DNA from 3 places in the Microbacterium sp. NPDC057407 genome. Region 2 is predicted to be linked to each of the others. Evidence: predicted binding sites of a transcription regulator. Region 2 holds the regulator's gene; each other region holds the start of a gene.
What was found. Region 2 encodes LexA, which represses DNA repair genes until DNA is damaged. Its sites were predicted from a motif close to TCGAACANNTGTTCGA; they were not measured.

Region 1 (7,722 bases), on a different contig from region 2:
ATGCCTCGTCGGCGAGATCGACGTCGGGCGACGGCGGCTCGACCGCCGGGGTCGCGGCCGGGGGTCGAGCCGCGGGCATGGGGGGTCGCGGCATCCGCTCTTCTGTCATGCGTCCTCCCCGGCGACCTGGATCTCGGTGACCGGGAGGGTCGAGTCCGCTCCGAAGCGCAGCGACGAGGGAGCACGGCCCGACATGACGAGTTCGGAGGCGAGCGCCGCGATCATGGCCCCGTTGTCGGTGCACAGCGACAGCGGCGGGATGCGCACCGTCACCCCTTGGGCGGCCGCGCGCTCCAGCGCCACGTCGCGCAGACGGCGGTTCGCGATGACGCCGCCGCCAAGCAGCAGGCGCGGCACGCCGTGGTCGCGGCACGCGGCGAGCGCCTTCGTCACCAGCACGTCGACGACGGCCTCTCGGAAGCTGGCGGCGACGTCGGCGACGGGGATCGGCTCGCCCGCGGCCTGCCGCTGCTCTGTCCAGCGGGCGACGGCGGTCTTGAGTCCCGAGAAGGAGAAGTCGTAGCGGTGTTCGGCCATGTCGCTCGCGCGGGAGAGGCCCCGCGGGAAGCGGATCGCGTCGGGATCGCCGGCCGCCGCGGCACGGTCGATCTCGGGGCCGCCCGGGTACGGCAGCCCGAGCAGCCGCGCGACCTTGTCGAACGCTTCGCCCGCGGCGTCGTCCATCGTCTCGCCGAGCAGCTCGACGTCGGTCGTGAGGTCGCGCACCAGGAGGAGCGACGTATGCCCGCCGCTCACGAGGAGGGCGACGGTCGGGTATTCGAGGGGCGGCGCGTCGGGGTCGAGGATGTCGGCGGCGATGTGTCCGACGAGGTGGTTGACGGCGTACAGCGGACGCTCGAGGGAGACGGCGAGGGCCTTCGCGGCTCCCACACCCACCATGAGAGCACCGGCGAGCCCGGGGCCGGATGTCACGGCGACGGCGTCGAGGTCGCCGAGGCGCACGCCGGATTCGGCCAGCGCGGCGTGGATGGCGGGTTCGAGCGCTTCGAGGTGGGCGCGCGCCGCCACCTCGGGGACCACGCCGCCGTACCGCGCGTGCTCGTCCATCGAGCTCGCGATGGTGTTCGAGAGCAGCGTGCGCCCTCGGACGATGCCGATCCCCGTCTCGTCGCAGCTCGTTTCGATGCCGAGGACGAGCGGTTCCTCGCGGTTCACGTGCACACCCCCGCGTCTTCGGGCGAGGCCGTCTGCGCCGTCGACCAACCGCGCACGTCGAGCTTCATCACGATCGCGTCGACGTCGTCGGGCTGGTAGTACCGGGGGCGGCGCCCGATCTCGCGGAAACCCTCGGAGACGTACAGCGCATGAGCGACGGGGTTGTCGGCGCGCACTTCGAGGAACACGTCCTGCACCTCTCGGCGGGCGGCCTCGTCGAGAAGCGCTCGCAGCAGTGCGCGTCCACGGCCGCGACCACGGGATGCCTCGGCGATCGCGATCGTCTGCACGTCGGCGTCCTTGGCGCCTCGCACGGCGCGCAGGCCCGCGTACCCGGTGACGCGGCCGGCGACCTCGTCGACGATGTACCACCCGTGCGGTGACGACAGCTCTTCGCGCATCATGGCCGCCGACCAGGCGTCGGTGGGGAACGAGGCGCGCTCCAGCGCCATGATCGGTTCGAGGTCGGCGGGACCGGCTTCGCGCAGGGTCATGCGCCCACCCGCTTCGGCCCGCTCGACAAGGTGACGTCCGGCGATCTCAGGTAGAGGGCGTCCGCCGGTCCGATCGTGCGGCCGGCGGCCACCGCGCGTGCGGCGCAGATGGCGAGCAGGGCGGCGGGGATGCGCTCGGCGTCGCGGCGGGCAGCGCCGACGGACGAGAGGAGGTCGTCGAGGTCGTCGCGGGGGGCGAGCGCAGGCTCGCTCGTGCGCACCGGCAGCCCGTCGTCGTCGATGCCGCCGTACACCGTATAGGCCAGCTCGCGTCGGCGCGCGTCGGTGACGACGGCGAACGGCACGTCGGCCGTGTCATCACCGGTGAGCGCGGCGTGGAGGAGCAGCTCGAGGGCGACGGCGTCGTGGCTGGGGACCGGGACGACGGGGAGGCCGCGCCCGAGGGCGAACGCGCGTGCGGCGGCGATCCCGACCCGCAGCCCGGTGAAGGGCCCGGGGCCCATGCCGGAGGCGACGTGCGAGATGTCGGCGGCGGTGACGGATGCCTCGGCCAGCGCCTGCTCGATCAGGCTGCCGATGACCTCGGCGTGTCCGCGCGGGTCACGGCTCTCGGCCTGCGAGCGCACGACGCCGTCGGGCTCGACGACGGCGACCGTCGATCCGAGCGAGGTGTCGATGCCGAGGATCACCCTTCCAGGGTAGACGCCACCCCGTGTCATCCCGGCGGCACGCAGACCGTGCGAGCGCGACACCGCCATCAGAACGGGGCCGCCGCGGTGTCGTGGGGGCGCGTCGGAGCGGCGCGGAGGACGGGCGTGGGTCGTTCGGGCGCCACGACATACCTCCGACCGGCCGGCGAGGTCCATGAGAGTGCTCCACCGCTGTCGGGGATCTGAGCGACCGTCCACCCGCCATGATGCTTCACCGTGTGGTGGCCCGTGCACAGGGGCGCGAGGTTGTCGAGAGAGGTGTCGCCCCCTTCGGCCCACGCGACGGTGTGGTCGATCTCGCACCGGCTGGCGGGGATCGCACACCCCGGGGCCATGCAGCGCTCGGCGCGCCACCGGACGAGGTGGCGCAGCGCCGGTGGCGGCCGGTACCGGTCGCGTCCGACCGAAAGGACGATGCCGGTTTCCGGATGCGTGAGCACCCGCATCCATCCGTCCGCTTCGCCGCACAGCTCGCGTGCCCTGGTGAGCGGGATCGGCCCGATGCCTTCGACGGTCGCCGGCGCGAGACCTTGGTCCTCTCGGTCGATGTCGTCGGTCGCGAGGAGCGCGAGAACGGGGACCGTCACCGCCACGGTGGCGCGAATGCCTCGTGCCGCAGCCGGGTGCACGGTGGTCGTGCCGTCGATGAGCAGGTCGCTGAGAACGTCGGCGCGCACCTGGTCGAGGGTGCGGTTCTCGTGGGGGCTGGCCGCGATGGTCTTCGCGATCGCGGTGACGCGCGCGTGGATCGCGTGAGCCTCGACCGCGGGAACGAGCGCGTGCAGCCACGCCATTCCGTCGTCGACATGCTCGACGACCACGCGGCGCGAGGTGAGGGCCCGTTCGAACCTCTCGGTGAGGGTCGAGGCTCGCGCGTCGTCGACGATCCGGCGCAGCCGTCGCGCGAACGTGCCCACCGGCTGGGCCTCGGCAAGCGGCAACGCGTCGTCGACCACCCTGTCACGAAGGTGCGGATCGACCTCGTCGAGCACTCGCACCAGGATCTGCGCGTGCTTCTCGGTCACCCGCGCGCGGCTCAGGGACTCGAGCACCGACGGATACCGCTCGACGAGCGCCTCGGCCAGCGCAAGCATGTCGCCCGAGGCCTGCTCGGTGATGCGGAGCGCGGCGGCGAGCTCGAGGCGAATGCCACGTTCCACCACCTCTTGCAGCCCGCGGTCAGGCATGTCGGCCAGCGCCTCACGCCGCATCGCGTGCACCCGTTCGAGACGCTGCGCAGCGATGATCGCCAGCACATGGGACGCCTCGACCACGAGGTCCAAGGCGTCCGGTATCGGAACCGGATCATCTCCAATGGTCAGCATGCAACCATGTTAGTACATAGCTTCGACACTGGAGGATGCAGGGCGATAACCCATGGCGCATTTTTGTTCTCGACTAGGCATCCGGCGATCCCGGCCACGAACCAACCTGACGATAGGTCTCACCGACCTGCTGCGGTCCACACTGAACCGCTAGCCGCTCACGGCCGCCGCGAGACCGTGACCGCTCGAGGCGAGTCCGCGTCGAGCTCCTCGGTGGCGCGCGAGTACGTGCCGCACGCCGTGTCGACGCCCCGACCGTGCCACTCGCGCTCGATCTCGATCTCCCACCAGCTGTCTCGGAGCCCGTCCACCATGCCCCGACCCCACTCGACGATCACCGCCGACGAGTCCAGGTCGATGTCGAGGTCGTCGAGCTCGGCCGCGGATCCGAGGCGGTAGGCATCGACGTGGACGAGAGGCGTACCGCCGACGAGCGACGGATGCGTCCGGGCGATGACGAACGTGGGGCTCTGCACGGGTCCGCGCACCTGCAGCCCCGCGGCGATCCCGCGGGTGAGAGTGGTCTTGCCCGCGCCGAGCGGACCGGTGAGCACCACGAGGTCGCCGGGGCGCAGCATCCGTCCGATCTCGGCGCCCAGCGCCTCCATGTCGGCGGGCGACGTGACCTCGCGGGTGCCGACGAGGTCGTCCAGGCTCTGCAGCGTCTCTTTCACATCGGGGCCAACGCCGGAACCCTCTGCGGGCTTCCCGGTCACGCCGACACCTGCCGCCGCGGCACCCGGGGTCCGATCCGCGTCACGATCTCGTAGTTGATGGTCCCCGCGGCATCCGCCCACTCGCCGGCGGCCGGCACGCCCAGCGTCGGGTCGCCGAACAGCACGACCTCGTCGCCGACCTCGACCGCGGCATCTGCGACGTCGACCACGAACTGGTCCATGGCGATCCGGCCAGCGACGTGGAACCTGCGGCCGCCGATCACCACCGGACCTGCCCCGGACGCCTGCCGCGGGATTCCGTCGGCGTAGCCGAGGGGCACGAGGGCGAGCGTCGTCTCGCGAGGCGCGCGGTAGTCGTATCCGTACGACACGCCCTGCCCGGCAGGCACTCGGCGCACCGCGGCCACCGGGGCCCGCAGGGTCATGGCGGGACGCAGCCCCAGCTCGGCCGATGACCGATCGGCGAAGGGCGAGAGCCCGTAGAGTCCGATCCCGATGCGCACGCAGCCCAGACGCGCCTCGGGGAGTGCGATGGCCGCGTGCGTGGCGGCGAGATGCCGCAGCGGCGGCGCCAGCCCGAGCGACGCCGCATGCGCGACGCCTTCCTCGAAGACGGCGAGCGCGGCGCGATCATCGTCGTCGGAGGCGTTCGAGAGGTGGCTGAACAGCGCCACCACCCGCACTTTGCCGATCCGCTCCAGGCGGGCGGCCTCGGCGAACACGAGGCGCTGGTCGGCCGGAGCGATCCCGTTGCGCGACAGCCCCGTCTCGAGCTTCAGATGAACGCCCACAGGGCGGTCGCCGGATGCCGCGGCCGCCGCCTGCTGCAGCTGGTCGAAGCTCGAGATCCCCAACTCGATCCCCAGCGACGCGGCTTCTGCGAAGGAGGCGCCCGGTGCGTGCAGCCAGGCCACGATGGGCGCGTCGATCCCCGCCCGCCGCAGCGCGACGGCCTCGGCGACGTCGGCGACACCCAGGCGCGTCGCACCGCCGGCGAGCGCGGCGACGGCGGAGCGCACGGCGCCGTGCCCGTAGCCGTCGGCCTTGACCACCGCGATCACCTCCGACTCGGTGAGCCGGCGCAGGTGACGCACATTGTCTTCGATCGCGCCGACGTCGACCGTCGCCTCGCGCAGCACCCCGGGCGCGACGCGGCTCATCGGCGCGCGCCCTTCGGCTCGCGCGACCCGGCGTCGGCCTCGGCCACGACGTAGGCCGTCGCGAAGCCCGCGTCGTGCGACATCGACAGGTGGAGCGTCGTGATGCCGCGGTCGGCGACGGCGGTCGCCGTCGTGCCGCTCAGGGTGAACCACGGGCGACCGGATGCCTCGGGCGTGATCTCGATCTCGGTCCAGTGCACGCCGTCCGAACCGCCGAGCGCCTTGATGAGCGCTTCCTTCGCGGCGTACCGCGCGGCGAGCGACCGCGGCTTGAGCAGCCGTTCGGCGGGCGAGAAGAGCCGCTCGATCAGCCGCGGGGTGCGCTCCAGGGTGCGCTCGAAGCGCGCGATGTCGACGAGGTCGACCCCGATCCCGACGATCACGCTGGTCTCCCGACTACTCGACCGTGACGGACTTCGCCAGGTTGCGCGGCTGGTCCACGTCCAGTCCCTTCGCGGTTGCGAGGCCCATCGCGAAGATGTGCAGCGGCACGACGGCGAGGAGCGGCTCGAAGAAGGGTCCGGCCAGCGGGATGCGCAGCACCTCGTCGGCGATGGGCAGCACCGCCGCGTCGCCCTCTTCGGCGATCGCGATGACCCGCGCGCCGCGAGCACGGATCTCCTCGATGCTCGAGACGACCTTCTTGTGCATGTCGGCCGAACCGCGCGGCGACGGCACGATCACGAACACCGGCTGGCCGGGCTCGATCAGCGCGATGGGCCCGTGCTTGAGCTCGCCGGCGGCGAAGCCCTCGGCGTGGATGTAGGCCAGCTCCTTGAGCTTCAGCGCGCCCTCCAGGGCGATAGGGTACCCGACGTGTCGTCCGAGGAAGAGCACCGAGCGCGTGTCGGCCATCCAGTGCGCGAACTGCTCGATGCGCGGCTGCTCGCGCTCGAGGATCTGCGAGATCTTGGCCGGCACGGCTTCGAGCTCGCGCACGTGCGACGCGGCGGCCTCGGCCGACACCGATCCGCGGACGCGGCCGATGTGCAGCGCCATCAGGTACAGCGCGGTCACCTGCGCCACGAACGCCTTCGTCGAGGCGACGGCCACCTCCGGTCCGGCGTGGGTGTAGACGATCGCATCCGATTCGCGCGGGATCGTGGCGCCCTGGGTGTTGCAGATCGAGAGGGTGCGGGCGCCGCGCTCGCGCGCGTACTTCACCGCCATCAGGGTGTCCATCGTCTCGCCCGACTGGCTGATCGAGACCACGAGCGTGTCGGGACCGATGACCGGGTCGCGATAGCGGAACTCGTGGGCGAGCTCGACGTCGACGGGCACCCGCGTCCACTGTTCGATGGCGTACTTGCCCACCTGCCCGGCATACGCCGCCGTGCCGCACGCGATCACGATGATGCGCGACACGTCCGCGAACAGCTCGTCCATGCCGTCGAGCTCGGGGATCACGACCTCGCCGCCGCGGATCCGTCCGCGCAGGGTGTTCGCGACCGCCTCGGGCTCCTCGGAGACCTCTTTCATCATGAAGGAGGACCAGCCGCCCTTCTCGGCGGCCGAGGCATCCCACGTCACCTCGAAGGGCTCGACCTCGACCGCGTTGCCGTCGAAGTCGGTGACCTCGACGCCCTCGGGCGTGATCGCCACGATCTGGTCCTGCCCGATCGCGAGCGCGTTGCGCGTGTGCTCCACGAAGGCGGCCACGTCGGACCCGAGGAAGTTCTCCCCCTCGCCGAGCCCGATCACCAGCGGCGAGTTGCGTCGCGCCCCGACGACCAGTCCGGGCTGGTCCTCGTGCATCGCGAGGAGCGTGAACGCGCCCTCGAGGCGCGAGACGACCTTGCGGAACGCGACGACGAGGTCGCCTTCGGCCCGGTACTCCCGGCCGAGGAGGACCGCGGCGACCTCGGTGTCGGTCTGGGAGCGGAAGGTGTAGCCCTGCGAGACGAGCTCTTCCTTCAGCTCGAAGAAGTTCTCGATGATGCCGTTGTGGATCACGGCGAGCTTGTCGTCGTCGGCGAGGTGCGGGTGGGCGTTCTCGTCGGTGGGACCGCCGTGGGTGGCCCAGCGCGTGTGACCGATGCCGGTGGTGCCGTCGGCGAGGGGCGCGGCGACGAGGTCGTCGCGAAGGATGCCCAGCTTGCCCGCCCGCTTGCGCATCCCGAGGTCGCCGTCCGCGTCGATCACGGCGATGCCTGCGGAGTCATAGCCGCGGTACTCGAGCCGGGCGAGCCCGGCGAGGAGGATGGCCTGGCTCTGCCGCG
Region 2 (7,722 bases):
GAAGTGGCGGACCTGCTCGATCGCGCCGCGACCGAGCTGCCGCTGCGTCAGGTGTGGGTGAACCCCGACTGCGGCCTCAAGACCCGGGGCTACGACGAGACGGTCGAGTCGCTGCGCAACATCATCACCGCCACCCGCGACATCCGCGAGAAGGTGGGCGCGGCCGTCTAGCGTCGCGGCGGCTTCTTCTTCGTCGACGCGGATGCCGCGGGGGCCGGTGCCTCCGCGGCATCCGTCGTCTCGCCCCTGGCCGGGATGACGACGGTGACGGCGTCGGTGGCGGCGTCCTCCGCGGGCACCGCCTCGGCAGTGGGAGGGCCGGTGTGAATGTCGGCATCTGCCGGCCCGTGCCCGGCGCCCGCATCCCCCGCCGGTGCGGCGAGCAGCGGCTGCTCCTCGTCGCGGCGCTGGACGAGCTCGAGGATCCAGGCGACGCCGAAGGCCACCACCAGGACCAGGACGACGTCCCCGAACGACAGCGGCCGCAACGCGAAGAGCCAGAGAACCGCGAGTACCGCGATCACCGAGCGGACGAGCACGCGATAGCGGGCGAGCCAGGCGCCGAACCCGCGGGTATCGAGGCCGCGGCCGGCCAGCTGCCGCCGTGCCGACGAGTTCATGCTGCGCACGGCCCGGCGCGCGCCCTCCGCGCCAGCCGAGCGGCCCATCGCCCAGCCGAGGACGGCGACGAAGACGCCGAGCACGCACAGCACGATGGCGGTCTGGGTCATCGCCCCGACGAGCTGGTCGTAGATGACGTCGAGGGCCGACGCAGACAGGTCGAGGTCGCCGGCGACGATGCCCATCGTCGTGTCGCCGATCGCGAGTGCGACGGCGAGACCTCCGGCCCCGATCGCCAGACCGAGCCCGGTGCCGAGCACCGCGACGCTGCGGCGCCGGGCGATCGCGATCCCCGCGCCGAACAGGGCGAGGGTGATGACCGGCAGCCACCATCCCAGAGTCGTCGCCAGGGCGTATCCGGTGCGGATCGCCGCGAGGTTGTCGCCCTTTCCGATGATCACCACCCGGTCGACGGCCGGTATCAGCTGCGCGGCGCTCACCCCGCGGTCGAGAAGCCGCTGCTTCACGACGTCGACGATCGCGCCGAGTTGGATGCCGACCCCGTCGTCGGTCTTCACGACCAGGCCGCCGCCGTCCGACGTGGCCGCGGTGGTGAGCGCCCGGTGCGCCGCCCGGGTCGCGGTCGCCCACACGTCGGAGAAGGCATCCGATTCCACCACCCGGGTCACGGCCCCGTCGACGAGGTTCTCCAGTCCGTCGGCGGCGGGCGCCTGGAGCATGTCGAGCAGCTGAGCCACGCGCGGCGGGACGCCGAGGTCGGCGATGCCGGTGAACACGTCGGAGGTGAGCTGGTCGAAATCGACCTGCGCCGTGATGGCGTCCATGGTCTCGTCGACAACGAGCGCCTGCACCGCCGGATCGTCGGCGAGCGGAGCGAGCGTCGCGACGAAGGCCTCCTCCTCGACGAGCTGCACCCGCGCCCACGCGGTCACGATCGAGACGGGGACGAGGATGGCCGCGACGACGATGCAGATCGCCGACACGACGGCCCGCCATCGGCCGCTCGACCGCGGCGCGGGACTCGTCGTCACCGCCGAGGCGAGCCGGGCGTTCTCGGATTCGAGTTCGCGGATGCGCGCGGCGAGAGCCGGGGCGTCGGCCGCATCGATGTCGATGTCGCTCATGGCGTCATTCTGGCCGAACGCGAGCCCGTTGCGAGAAGGATCACCCGGCGCGGGTGACCCGGCGGGTCAGACCGCGCGCAGCACCGCGACGACCTTGCCGAGGACGACCGCCTCGTCGCCGAGGATCGGCTCGAAGGCCGAGTTGCGGGGGAGCAGCCACGTGTGGCCGTCGCGCTGCCGGAAGGTCTTCACGGTCGCCTCGCCGTCGAGCATCGCCGCGACGATCTCGCCGTTGTCGGCCGTCGCCTGCGAACGCACCACCACCCAGTCGCCGTCGCAGATGGCGGCGTCGATCATCGACTCGCCCGACACCTTGAGCATGAACAGCTCGCCCTTGCCCACCAGCTGACGGGGAAGGGGGAAGATCTCCTCCACCTGCTGCTCGGCTGTGATGGGCACGCCGGCGGCGATGCGCCCCACGAGCGGCACCAGCGCTGCGTCGCCCAATGAGGGGAGCGAGTCCGCCGGGCTCTCGGTGGCGGCGCCCGGGAGGTCGATGAGCACTTCCATGGCCCGGGTCTTGCCGGCGTCGCGGCGGAGGTAGCCGCTCAGCTCGAGCTGATTGAGCTGGTGCGTCACGCTCGACAGCGACTTCAGACCGACCGCATCGCCGATCTCGCGCATGCTCGGGGGATACCCGTGCCGCGCGATCGAGCGCTGGATCACCTCGAGGATCGCCAGCTGCTTGTCGCTCAGGCTCTTGCGGCGCCGCGTCTGCGGCCGTTCACGCCCGGTGGCATCGCTCATCTTCCGGCTCCTGTCTCGTCCCGGGAGGCGTCCTCGGGGTGCAGCGGTCTTCGAATGTCGGAGGCCCGTGGTGGGCTACTCGTATCGAAACCGTATCCGGCTTCGGCCCTCGAACACAGCAACACGACCGCGTGTCGCGTTCGAGGGTGCGCCGCCGAAACGGACTGTTGACATCGTAGAACATCGAAGATAACTTCGGTACAGAGATTCGCACCCTCCGCTCCCGGCCGCGCGAAGGGTGCGAATCTCTCCCCCACAGGAGGAGAAGACCATGACCGCCATCGGCATCACGTCCCCCGGGCTCGGCACGACGTCTTTCGGCCTGCCGGCACGGTCGACCCGCCTGCGCCTCACCCTCCGCGGGCGTCGTGTGCTGGCCGCCCTCGCCGCGCTGCCGGCTGTCGTGGCGATCTCGGTCGCCATGGTCTCGGGTGGGGCGGCGCTGGCTTCGCGCGACGCCGGCACCGACCCCGGCTCCTTCGCCACCGTGACGGTCTCGTCAGGAGACTCCCTGTGGTCGATCGCGCAGGACGTGGCTCCCGACGCCGATCCGCGCGACGTGGTCGACGCCATCGTCCGCCTGAACGCGCTCGACGGCGTGACGCTCCAGGCCGGTCAGAGCCTCGCCATCCCCGCGGAGTACGCACCGGGCCGTTGAGTGCGCGCCGTAGGATCGGAGGGGTGAGTCCCCGCCTCGAAGATCTCCCTCTGCGCGACGACCTCCGCGGAATGACGCCCTACGGCGCACCGCAGGCCCCGCTTCCGGTCGCGCTCAACGTCAACGAGAACACCCACCCCGTTCCCCAAGACGTCGCCGACGACATCATGGATTCGGTCGCCCAGGCTCTGCGCGACGTCAACCGCTACCCCGACCGCGAGTTCACGGCCCTGCGCGAAGGGTTCGCCGACTATCTGGGCCATGGACTCCACCGCGATCAGATCTGGGCGGCGAACGGTTCGAACGAGGTGCTCCAGCACGTCCTGCAGGCCTTCGCCGGGCCCGGTCGCACGGCCTTCAGCTTCGCACCCACCTACTCGATGTACCCGCTGCTGACGCGAGCGACGGGGGCGGAATGGGTGACCGCGCCCCGTTCGGCCGACTACACGGTCGACGCCGGCGACGCCGCCGCGCAGGTCGCCGACGCCGCGCCCGACGTCGTCTTCCTCTGCTCGCCCAACAATCCGACCGGCACGCCGCTCGGCCTCGACGTGATCGAGGCGGTGTACGACGCCGCGCCGGGAGTGGTCGTCGTGGATGAGGCCTACTTCGAGTTCGCGCCGCGCGACGAGCGCTCCGCACTCACGCTGCTCCCCGGCAGGGAGCGGCTCGTGGTGTCCAGAACGATGAGCAAGGCCTTCGCGTTCGCCGGGGCCCGCGTCGGATACCTCGCCGCCGACCCGGCCTTCGTCGATGCGCTGCGCCTCGTGCGACTGCCCTACCACCTGAGCGCCCTGACGCAGGCCGCAGCATCCGCCGCTCTTCGTCACGCCCCGACGATGCTCGGCATGGTGGACGAGATCGTCGCGCAGCGCGACCGCATCACCGCGACCGTGGAGGCGCTGGGCTACGTGCCCCACGCGTCGTGGACGAACTTCGTGCTCTTCGGGGGCGTCTCCGATCCGGCTGCCACCTGGCAGCGCCTGTACGACCGCGGCGTGCTGATCCGGGATGTCGGAATCCCGCACCACCTGCGGGTCACCGCCGGCACCGAGGACGAGACGACGGCGTTCCTCGACGCACTCGCCTCGGTAGACTCGGACGCATGAGCGCCGCCCCGCGTACCGCCTCCGTTCGACGCTCCACCAGCGAGTCCACGGTCGAGCTCGAACTCGATCTGGACGGCACCGGTCGCAGCCGGATCGACACGACGGTTCCCTTCTTCGATCACCTGCTCACCGCGTTCGCCAAGCATTCCCTCACCGACCTCACCGTGCGTGCCTCCGGTGACACCGACATCGACGCCCACCACACGGTCGAAGACATCTCGATCGTGCTCGGGCAGGCGATCCGCGAGGCGCTCGGCGACAAATCCGGCATCTCGCGATACGGCGATGCGCTCGTCCCGCTCGACGAGGCGCTCGCGCAGGCCGTCGTCGACATCAGCGGCCGCCCCTACCTCGTCCACACCGGCGAGCCGGCCGGCTTCGAGCACCACCTGATCGGCGGTCACTTCACCGGTTCGCTCGTGCGGCACACGTTCGAGGCCATCTCCTTCAACGCCGCGCTGACCGTTCACGTCACGGTCCTGTCGGGGCGCGATCCGCACCACATCGCCGAAGCGGAATACAAGGCGTTCGCCCGGGCGTTCCGTCAGGCGAAGGCCCTCGACCCGCTCGTCGAGGGGATCCCGAGCACGAAAGGCGCTCTGTGAGCTCCCAGCCCGTCGTCGCGGTCCTCGACTACGGATCCGGCAACGTCCACTCCGCCGTGAAGGCGCTTGCGGCGGCCGGCGCCGACGCGCGCCTCACGTCGGACCGCGCCCTCGTCCGCGATGCGGACGGTCTGGTCGTGCCGGGCGTCGGCGCCTTCCGCGCGGTGATGGACGCGCTTCGCGCCAGTCGCGGCGACGAGCTGATCGATCGGCGCCTGGCGGGCGGCCGACCCGTGCTCGGCATCTGCGTCGGCATGCAGGTGCTCTTCGAGCGAGGGGTGGAACGCGGCGTCGACACGGAGGGCATGGGCGAGTGGCCCGGCGTGGTGACCGAGCTCGACGCGCCCGTCCTGCCGCACATGGGCTGGAACACGGTCGAGGCGGGGCAGGGGTCGCGGCTCTTCCGCGGACTCGAGGACGAGCGCTTCTACTTCGTCCACTCCTTCGGTGTGCAGAAGTGGACACTCGACGTCCAGCCGCCGTTCCCGCCGCCCGCGCTGACGTGGTGCACGTACGGCCAGCCGTTCCTCGCGGCCGTCGAGAACGGGCCGCTTTCGGCGACGCAGTTCCACCCGGAGAAGTCCGGCGATGCCGGCATCCAGCTCCTCGCGAATTGGATCGACGGCCTCGGCGGGGCTACCCTCTGAGATCGTGCCGTTCGCGGGAGCGCCTGCTTCCCGCGACTTCCCCGCACGAGGAGCCATGAACGATTTCGCCTCAACGCCCGAGTTGATCCTGCTGCCCGCCGTCGACGTCGCCGACGGCAAGGCGGTGCGCCTCACCCAGGGGGAGGCGGGCACCGAGACGAACTACGGCGACCCGGTCGACGCCGCGATGGACTTCGCGCGCCAGGGTGCGCAGTGGATCCACCTGGTCGACCTCGACGCCGCTTTCGGCCGGGGCTCCAACGCGGGCGTCTTGCGCAAGGTGATCAAGCAGGTGCGGGGCGTTCAGGTCGAGCTCTCCGGCGGCATCCGCGACGACCGCACGCTCGAAGCGGCCCTCGAGAGCGGTGCCGCCCGGATCAACCTGGGCACCGCGGCGCTCGAGAACCCGGAGTGGGCGGCGGACGTGATCGGCCGGTACGGCGACCTGATCGCCGTCGGGCTGGACGTCCGCGGCACCACCCTCGCCGCACGGGGATGGACGCGGGAGGGCGGCGACCTGTGGACCGTCCTGGACCGACTGGAATCGGCCGGCTGCAGCCGCTACGTCGTCACGGACGTGACCAAGGACGGCACCCTGCAGGGGCCGAACGTCGACCTGCTGCGCGAACTTACCGCGCGGACGCCGAAGCCGATCGTCGCGTCCGGAGGGGTGTCGAGCCTCGACGACATCGCCGCCCTGCGCGAGCTCGTGCCGCTGGGCGTCGAGGGAGCGATCGTCGGGAAGGCGCTGTACGCCGGCGCCTTCACGCTCGCCGAGGCGCTGGATGTCGCCGGACACTGACCCGCACGACCATCACGGCCGCGGCGCTGACTCCGCCGGGGTTCCGTGGGAGGGTCGCAGCTTCCAGCCGAACCCGCATTCCGACGACGACGGCTCGGCCGACCCTGCGCTCCTGGCTGCCCTGACGGCCTTCCGCGCGGGCACGGCAGGGCAGGCGGACGTCGTGGACGCCTACCGGTCGGCGCGCCTGCTCATCCCGCTCCTGGCCGACAAGGGCGACGAGGGAGTGGGAGCGCACGGCCTGACGGTCGACAAGACGCAGGAGCTGTCGATCGTCACGGTCGCCGCGCCCGACGGCCGCCGCGTTCTTCCCGTGTTCACGTCGGTTCAGGCGATGAGCCGGTGGGATGCCGCGGCCCGGCCCGTTCCTGCCGACGGTGTGCGCACCGCCGTGGCCGCCTCGGCCGACGACACCGACCTGATCGTGGTGGATCCCGGCTCGGACACGGAGTTCGTCATCCGTCGACCCGCCGTGTGGGCGATCGCGCAGGGGGTGTCCTGGGAGCCGAGCTTCGCGTCTCCCGAGGTGTTCGCCGGCTTGCAGTCGAGCATCGGCGGGGAGCTCGCCGTGATCGATCTGGCCGTGGAGGCGGGGGATCCCGATGCCCGGCTCCGCGGACCCGAGCTCGTCGTGCGGCTGCACCTCATCCACGGGCTGGAGAGCGCCGAACTCGATGCCGTGCTGGCGCGCCTCGCCGCCCGCTGGGCGGCCGACGACCGCGTCGCCGTCCTCGTGGACTCGCTCACCGTCAAGCTGCTGCGCGCCTGAGGCGCCCGGCCGGGCCCGCGGCGCCGAGGGGTTGCCGAGGAGGAGGCGCAGGGCGGAGGATCGCCTGGTCAGGAGATCGCCTGGGCGGAGGTGTTCGCATGGATCGTGACACGGTGCGGCGTGAGTATCGAGAGGCTCTGGACGCAGCGCACCGGCGCGCGGTGGAGTGGCTGGACTCGCTGGACGACCGGCCCATCCGGCCCGAGCTCGATGTCGACGGCGTGCTCTCGCGACTGGATCGCGAGCTTCCGGAGGGTGGGGCGAAGGCGGCGGCCGTCGTCGAGGAGATGGCGGATGCGTCGGGCCCGGGACTGATGGCGATGGGGTCGTCGCGCTTCTACGGGTTCGTGATCGGCGGCGCCTACCCCGCGGCCCTCGGAGCCGACTGGCTCGTCTCCGCCTGGGACCAGAACAGCGGCTCGCGGCAGCCGACGCCGGGGACCGCCGCGCTGGAAGAGGTCGCTGCCGAATGGCTTCTCGACCTGCTCGGGCTGCCCGGGGGCAGCGGCGTGGGATTCGTCACGGGCGCGACGATGGCCAACACGTCGTGCCTGATCGTCGGGCGCGACGCGATGCTGCGGCGGGCGGGGGTGGATCCCCTCGCCGGGCTCCAGGCGGCCCCGCGCATCCGGTTCCTCGCGGGCGGCGCGGTGCACACCTCGGTCGTGCTCGCGGGACG
Region 3 (7,722 bases), on a different contig from region 2:
CGCTGCCGGTTCCGGGCTCGGTCATCGCCAGAGCACCGAGGATCTCGCCCGTGGCCATGCCCGGGAGCCACTTCTCCTTCTGCTCCTGCGTGCCCATGTGCACGATGTACGGCACCGCCAGGTCGTCCTGGATGCCGAGGGCCCCCGCGAGCGAGCCGAGGCCGGCGCCGATGGTCTCTTCGAGCACGATCGCGCGGAAGCGGTAGTCCTGCAGCATCCCGGCCCCGCCGAACTCCTCCGGCACGGAGAGCCCGATGATGCCCGCCTCGCCCGCCGCGAGCATGGTCGCGCGGTCGACCTCGCCCGCCGCGTCCCACTGCTTGCGCTTCTCTTCGGTCGCGTAGCGCTTGATGAACTCCTTGACGACGTCGCGGAACGCCTCGTGGTCCTCGTCGTAGATGTCGCGCTCCATGCGCGCCTCCTTCTCGTCTTCGAGCGATGCGCCACGGCGGTCGGATGCGACCCGGCCGGGCGTGCCCGAGCTGAATCCTCAGGTCTCCCTCGAATCCTAGGACGGCCGGCGGCGCCGACCGCGCCGATGTGAGATCGGATCCGAAGAATCCTGGAACCGAGTGTCGGACTTTGTGGGATGCCTCCACCCGGCGTCAGGCGTCGGCTCAGCCGTAATCGGGGGCGGCCGGGAGGCCGAAGAACTCCTCGAGCGAGGTCCAGCCGCCCTCGTGGTAGGCGCGGGCGAGGTCGGGCCCGATGTAGCGAAGGTGCCAGGGTTCGCCGAGGTAGCCGGTCACGTCGGTGCCGCCGTCGACGTACCGCACGATCCACCCGTACTCCCACGAGTGGCCCGCCACCCACGCGCCCTGCGCCGTGGCGGCGAGGTCGTCGAGCGTGCCGCACGCGCCGGCGCACGCGACCACGTCGCCGGCGAGGCCGGACTGGTGCTCGCTGAAGCCGGGACGGGCGCTGACCTGGTCGGCCCCCTCGACGCCGCGGGCCGCGACCTGCCGACCGTACGACCCCTGCTGCGTCTCGTAGGACCGGAAGCCGCTCTCGAGGGCGATCTCGCCGACGCCCGCATCCCGCGCGGCCGTCACCATCGAGGTCAGGGCGGCGGCGGCATCCGATCGAAGCGACCCTCCCTCGACGCTGCGCACCCCGTCGGGCAGCATGAGCGCTGCAGGGCGGTAGTCGACCGGGGCGTACGGGCGCCGCTTGTTCACGACGACCCAGATGCGCGAGGGGTCGGCCAGGTCGACGCAGGATGCTGCGCCGGTCGCCACGGCGGCGCGGAACGCCTCCCCGCCGCCCGCCGCCGCGATCGCCGCGGAGTCGTCTCCGGCCTCGAGCGCGGCCCGCACGGAGGACTCGCCGCAGATGTCGGTCGAGGTGGTCGCCTGCTCGAAGGTCGGCACCGGCAGGGCGTCGATGTGAGGGGGAACCGCGAACAGCTTCGCGGAGCCCGCCTCGGGTCCGGAGGCCGATCCCGCGGTCAGCGAGGTGAGCGCCGGGATGCCGGCGAAGAGCAGCCCCGCCGCGACGAAAACGGTGACGGCTGCTCGCCCTCGCCGAGTGGGGCGGACGTGACGGGCCGGTGCCGAGCCCGCGCTCGCCGACGAGGACCGGGCGCCGTGCGCCTGGGCGGGGCGGGTGCGATGCGCCCCCGACCGGCTCGGATCGCCGGCGAGCGTGCGATCGTGCGACTCCGTCCCGACCCGGGCGCGCCTGTCTGCTCCCGCGCGAGCACGCCGAGCAGCCTCTTCGCGCAGCACGCGTGCAGCGCGGCGAGACTCCGGGGGGCGGGGCGGACCGGGGACCGTCACGCCTGCCATTGTGCCCCGTCGGCCGAGGCGGCGCTGGCACCGACCCGTCGCGGCCTGCCGTGTTCGATGCGGGCGCGCGCCGCCTTGACACACTCTCGAACATGTGTTCGCATGGAGTCATGCGTTGGCAAGGTCAAGAGCTCGGGGTGGCGGATGCCTCGGCCCTCCCGGGTCTCGAGCACCTCAACGGCCTCGTCCAATCCGTGACCACGCCCGAGTTCGCCGGGGTGACGTTCCACGAGGTGCTGTGCAAGACGGCCCTGAATCACGTGCCCGGAGCGTCGGCGATGCCCTTCGACTGGACCGTGAACCCCTACCGCGGATGCAGTCATGCGTGCGTGTACTGCCTGCATCCCGACACGGCCATCCTCATGGCGGACGGGCGCACCAAGCCGCTGAAGGAAGTCAGGGTCGGAGACGTCGTGGTCGGCACGCGGCGAGACGGTTCGTATCGCCGCTACACGTCGGCGACGGTGGGTGCCGTGTGGCCGACCCGCAAACGTGCGTATCGAATCCGACTGAGCGACGGCACTGAGGTCATCGCGAGCGGAGACCACCGCTTCCTCACCGAACGCGGGTGGAAGTTCGTCCAGCCTTCCGAGAAAGGGCAACGGCCGTACCTCACCACGAACAACCGATTGATCGGGTTCGGCACGGGCGGGGCGGGGCTCTCATCGGTCGAGACCGACGACTTCCGCGTCGGATACCTGTGCGGCATGGTGCGCGGCGACGGGATGATGCTGCGGCGCGACTATCCGCGAAGCACGGGCGGGACCTACACCGCTCACCGATTCCGCCTCGCACTCGCCGACGATGAGGCTCTCGATCGAGCCCACGCGTATCTGGTGGCCGCGGGGGTGACGCTTCGACGCAGCGCGTTCTCGCCCGCCTCGGCGTCGCGGCGTGCGATGACCGCCATTGCTTCGTCGAAACGGACGGATCACGAACTGATCACCTCCCTGATCGAGTGGCCATCTGAGCCGACCCTCGAGTGGTCTCGAGGGTTCCTCTCGGGAGTCTTCGATGCGGAAGGAAGCTGCAGCAGAGGCATCCTTCGAATCTCCAATAAAGACTCGAACATGCTGGCTGCGATCAGCGGCTGTCTGCGAGCTCACCGGTTCGAGTTCGCGACCGAGTCTCCGCGCGAGAACGGCGTCGTCTCGATTCGCCTTCTCGGCGGTCTGCCGGCTCGTCGACGGTTCTTCGATCTGACTCAGCCTGCGATCACTCGCAAGCTGGACCTGCTCGGAACCGCCGTGAAGGGCGTGGCTCCGCTGCGGGTCGTGGGCATCGACGATCTAGAAGAGTCGATCGACATGATCGACATCACCACCACCACCGGCGACTTCGTGGCGAACGGGGTCATCAGCCACAATTGCTTCGCCCGCGGCACGCACGAATACCTCGAGCTCGACGCGGGTCGGGACTTCGACTCCCAGGTGGTCGTGAAGATCAATGTGGCCGAAGTGCTCGAGAAGGAGCTGCGGCGCGGTTCCTGGACCCAGCAGCCGGTCATGCTCGGCACCAACACCGATCCGTACCAGCGGGCTGAGGGCCGGTACCGGCTGATGCCGGGCATCATCGGCGCGCTGACGACGTCGGGGACGCCGTTCTCGATCCTGACGAAAGGCACACTGCTGCGGCGCGACCTGCCGCTGTTGACCGAGGCGGCGGGTCAGGTAGACATCACCCTGGCCATGTCGATCGCCGTGTTCGACGATGCGCTTCAGAACCTCATCGAACCCGGCACGCCGACCGCGACCGCGCGCCTCGAGACGGTACGCGCCGCCACCGAGGCGGGGTTCCGCGTCACCGTCTTCCTGATGCCGATCGTCCCCCACCTGACCGACTCCATCGCGGCGATCGACGATGCGCTCGCGCGCATCAAGGCGGCTGGCGCGGTCCGGGTGATCTACGGTGCCCTGCACCTTCGCCCGGGCGCGAAGCAGTGGTTCATGCAGTGGCTCGAGCGGGAGCATCCCGAACTCGTGTCGTCGTACCTGGGTCTCTACCCCGGAGCATCCGTCACCGCGCCCAAGGCGTATCGCGCGTGGCTCGCCCAGCGCGTGCGGCCCCTGCTGCGCGCGCATCGGCTCGACGGCCGGGCCGAAGAGGAGAATCCGCGGGGCGGACCGGTGCCGGGGCTCGCGTCACGGGCCGATGCGCGCGCCGCCGGAATCGTGATCACCTCGCGGGGCCGGGCCGCCCGGGCGGCGCCGGCGAACGCGGGGGTGACCCCGTCGTCGGCAGCGGAACCCGCCCGTCTTTTCTGACCGGCGTCGTGCGCCGTCCCGATCAGCCGCGACGGCGCACGGTGCCGCGCTCGTCGCGGGTCACGGCCCGGTCGGGCCGGTCCTCGCTGACGAAGGCGACCACCGCATCGAGCACGGGATCCGCAGTGAGCAGGCGGTTGTGCCCGAACCCACGGGTCACGACGACGCGCGCGTCCGGATGCACGGCGGCGATCCGGGCGAGCTCGCCGAAGGGCACGACCGGGTCGGTCTCGTCGTGGACCGCGAGAAGGGGCACCGCCGCCGTGAGGCTCTGCTGCAAGGGCGACAGCCGCGCGAACGGGTCGGTCTCGCCGGGGAAGTACCGGCGCGCGAACCGGGCACGAAGCGCGGCCGCCGTGCGGTCATCGAACCCGAGCATCGCCTGGAACTGCGCGAGCAGCAGGTCAGGGTCACCGGGTGCCGCGATGGTGACGGCGCGGTCGACGTCGAGCCCGTGCGCCGTGGCGACGAGCGCTGCGAGTCCGCCGAACGAGTGGCCGACGACGGCGCGGAGCCGCCCGTACCGATGAGCCAGCTGCGCGAGGATGTCGGTCCAATCGACGAGGTACGTACCCCGGCCCGCGGTGTCGCCGTGGGCGGGTGCATCGAACGCGACGACCCGGAATCCCTCCGCGACAAGCTCGCGCACGAGGGTCGCGAACTGGCTCGCCCGACCGGTCCAGCCGTGAGCGAGCACGACGGCGTCAGGACCAGCGCCCCACTCGTACACCGTCACGTCGACACCGCGCCGGTCGAGCCCCGGGATGCGGATCGACGACCTGCGCGCACGATCCATCGTCGAGCGGTCATCGGCATGCACCGCCCGCGGGCGCGCGACATGGCCGAAAAGCGGGAGCGCCACCGCCGCACCCAGCCGGGGCGAGAGAACCCCGGCGACGCGGATGGTCGCACCCGCAGTGGATCGGACGGCGTTCATGGCAGCTCCTCGCGCGACTATGCGTACGGTCGTACGTACTTATACGAACGATCGTACGGTAACCTCGTCGCATGGCGCAAGCATCCGTCCGGGACGGCCGCCGTGAGCGCGGCGACGCGTCGCGACGCGCGATTCTGGCGCACGCGATCGACGCCGCTTCGGTCGATGGTCTCGAGGGCCTCACGATCGGACGACTGGCGGATGCCGCAGGCCACAGCAAGAGCGGCGTCGCGACGCTGTTCGGCTCGAAGGAGCAGCTGCAGCTCGCGACGGTGGCCGCCGCGCGAGAGGTCTTCATCGAGCGCGTCGTGGAGCCGGCGCGCGCCCGGTCGGGGCGCGGCCTCGCCCGGCTCTGCGCGCTCATCCCGTCGTGGCTCGACTACTCGCGGGAGCGCGTTTTTCGAGGCGGCTGCTTTTTCGCCGCGACGTCGGCCGAGTTCGACGCCAGACCCGGGCCGGTTCGCGACGCGATCATGGCCGCGTCGTCGGAGTGGGAGGACTACCTCACCATCTCCATCGAGCGCGCGGTGGAACAGGGCGAGCTGCCCGGGCTCGACGACGCCCGCCAGCTCACGTTCGAGATCGTGTCGTTCCTCGAAGCGGCGAACACGCGAAGCCTGCTGCACGGGAGCGATCAGCCCTACGATCGCGCCGCCATCGCCGCGCGGGCGAGGCTGACCGGACTCGGCGCCGATCCCGAGCTCGTCGCGCAGATCGGTCGCGGCTGACCCCGGCGCGCCGCGGCGAAGCCGCGCCCCAAACCCGAGGCATCCGGCCTCCCGCCGCGTTCGGGGCGCGAACCCCTCGCAACACGCCGCCCACCCCGGCGCGTCGCGGCGAAACCACGCCCCAAACCCGGGGCATCCGGCCCGCCCCGACCGTTCGGGGCGCGCTCTGTCGTTCGGGGCGCGAACCCCCCGCAACACGCCGCCCACGCCGGCGCGCCGCGGCGAAGCCGCGCCCCAAACCCGAGGCATCCGGCCCACCCCGACCGTTCGGGGCGCGAACCCCCCGCAACACGCCGCCCACGCCGGCGCGCCGCGGCGAAGCCGCGCCCCAAACCCGAGGCATCCGGCCTCCCGCCGCGTTCGGGGCGCGAACCCCTCGCAACACGCCGCCCACGCCGGCGCGCCGCGGCGAAACCACGCCCCAAACCCGGGAACAGAACGGGGCCCGTGACGGAACCACACCCCAAGCCCGCCGGAACGCCGGCAGAGAGGGCGCCACGCCCGCGCGCGGGGCGCGTGGGGTCAGGCGTCGACGTTCGACAGCTGGCGACCCGAGAGCTCCTCGAGGATGTCGTCGCCGGGACGTGCATCCTCGAACGGCGCGTCGATCTCGGCCCGGTCGAGCAGCTCGGTCATGCGGCGCCGGCGCTGACGCGTGATCAGCGTCACCACTGTCCCGGAGCGACCCGCGCGGCCGGTGCGACCCGAGCGGTGCAGGTACGTCTTGTACTCGTCGGGCGCGTCGGCCTGCACCACGAGATCGATGTCGTCGACATGGATGCCGCGTGCCGCGACATCCGTCGCCACGAGCACCTGCACGCGACCCGACGTCAGGCGCTCCAGGTTGCGCGTGCGCTTGGCCTGGTTCAGGTCGCCGTGAAGAGCGAGTGCGCGGATGCCGGCGTCGTCGAACTGCTCGGCCAGCATCTCGGCGTACGCGCGAGTGCGGGCGAACACGAGCGTCTTGGCGTCGCGGTCGACGAGCGACGTGAGGATCTCGGCCTTGTCGCGGTGGTCGATGACGAGAACCCGGTGATCGATCGTGCCCGACTCCTGGTCCTCGCCGGCGACCTCGTACACGGCGGGCTCGACGAGGAACTCGTCGACGAGCGCCGCAACCTCGCGGTCGAGGGTCGCCGAGAACAGCAGCTTCTGGCTGCCGTCGGCGGTGAGACGCAGGATCCGCTGCACCGGCTCGAGGAACCCCAGCTCGCACATGTGGTCGGCTTCGTCGAGGACGGCGACGCGGATGCCGGAGAGGTCGAGCTTGCCCTGTTCGACCAGGTCCTCGATGCGACCGGGGGTGCCGATGATGATGTCGACGCCCTTCTTCAGGGCGCCCACCTGACGCCCCTGGGGCACGCCGCCGTAGATCTGCGTCGTGAAGAGACCGACACTGCGGGCGATCGGCTGGATCGTGCGGTCGATCTGCAAGGCGAGTTCACGCGTCGGCGCGAGGATCAGCGCCTTCGGCGACCGGCCGAACTCGCGACGCTGCCCGGCCTGCGAGCGCAGCACGCTCTCGACGAGGGGGGCGCCGAACGCGATCGTCTTGCCGGACCCGGTGCGGCCGCGCGCGAGCACGTCCTTTCCGGCGAGGATCGGCGCGATCGTCGCGGCCTGGATGGGGAAGGGTGCGGATGCCCCGAGCTCGGCGAGCGTGCGGACGATGTTGTCACCCAGCCCGAGGTCGCCGAACGTCACGTCGGCGACCTCGCCGGCCCGCACAGCCTCGGCCTGGAGGCGCTCGTGAACCACGTCGACGTGCGCTTCGTGCGCGGCGGTGCGGGCGGGCCCGCGCTCGTCGCGCTGCGCCGGGCGGCCGGAACGGTCGTCGCGGCGGGGCGCGGAGCGGTCGTCGCGGCGGGGCGCGGGGCGGTCGTCGCGGCGGTAGGACGGGCGGGCGTCGCCGAACGACCGACGGTCGTCGCGATTCACGCGGTCGAGACGGGAGGCGCGAGGCGAGTCGTCACGGCCCTGGCGGTCGAAAGACCGGGCCGGACGTT

Region 1: ACFUTX_RS01820 (DUF222 domain-containing protein) is a predicted target of LexA. The motif match lies at 3,677-3,692, and genes of this name have one in related genera.
Region 3: ACFUTX_RS09520 (intein-containing Rv2578c family radical SAM protein) is a predicted target of LexA. The motif match lies at 1,874-1,889, and genes of this name have one in related genera.

The regions. Positions count from the first base shown of each region.
Region 1 covers NZ_JBHVCA010000001.1:367,534-375,255, reverse strand. Annotated here, with positions in the region: gene ACFUTX_RS01840 (hypothetical protein) at 1-94, opposite strand, end outside; gene tsaD (tRNA (adenosine(37)-N6)-threonylcarbamoyltransferase complex transferase subunit TsaD) at 106-1,176, opposite strand; gene rimI (ribosomal protein S18-alanine N-acetyltransferase) at 1,173-1,670, opposite strand; gene tsaB (tRNA (adenosine(37)-N6)-threonylcarbamoyltransferase complex dimerization subunit type 1 TsaB) at 1,667-2,320, opposite strand; gene ACFUTX_RS01820 (DUF222 domain-containing protein) at 2,389-3,666, opposite strand; gene tsaE (tRNA (adenosine(37)-N6)-threonylcarbamoyltransferase complex ATPase subunit type 1 TsaE) at 3,825-4,274, opposite strand; gene alr (alanine racemase) at 4,379-5,503, opposite strand; gene ACFUTX_RS01805 (holo-ACP synthase) at 5,500-5,886, opposite strand; gene glmS (glutamine--fructose-6-phosphate transaminase (isomerizing)) at 5,900-7,722, opposite strand, start outside.
Region 2 covers NZ_JBHVCA010000006.1:24,116-31,837, reverse strand. Annotated here, with positions in the region: gene metE (5-methyltetrahydropteroyltriglutamate--homocysteine S-methyltransferase) at 1-171, shown strand, start outside; gene ACFUTX_RS14500 (hypothetical protein) at 168-1,706, opposite strand; gene lexA (transcriptional repressor LexA) at 1,773-2,453, opposite strand; gene ACFUTX_RS14490 (LysM peptidoglycan-binding domain-containing protein) at 2,725-3,111, shown strand; gene ACFUTX_RS14485 (histidinol-phosphate transaminase) at 3,135-4,220, shown strand; gene hisB (imidazoleglycerol-phosphate dehydratase HisB) at 4,217-4,825, shown strand; gene hisH (imidazole glycerol phosphate synthase subunit HisH) at 4,822-5,472, shown strand; gene priA (bifunctional 1-(5-phosphoribosyl)-5-((5-phosphoribosylamino)methylideneamino)imidazole-4-carboxamide isomerase/phosphoribosylanthranilate isomerase PriA) at 5,528-6,274, shown strand; gene ACFUTX_RS14465 (SseB family protein) at 6,258-7,043, shown strand; gene ACFUTX_RS14460 (pyridoxal phosphate-dependent decarboxylase family protein) at 7,142-7,722, shown strand, end outside.
Region 3 covers NZ_JBHVCA010000003.1:166,391-174,112, forward strand. Annotated here, with positions in the region: gene ACFUTX_RS09510 (acyl-CoA dehydrogenase family protein) at 1-412, opposite strand, end outside; gene ACFUTX_RS09515 (M15 family metallopeptidase) at 618-1,778, opposite strand; gene ACFUTX_RS09520 (intein-containing Rv2578c family radical SAM protein) at 1,898-4,051, shown strand; gene ACFUTX_RS09525 (alpha/beta hydrolase) at 4,074-4,988, opposite strand; gene ACFUTX_RS09530 (TetR/AcrR family transcriptional regulator) at 5,060-5,716, shown strand; gene ACFUTX_RS09535 (DEAD/DEAH box helicase) at 6,239-7,722, opposite strand, start outside.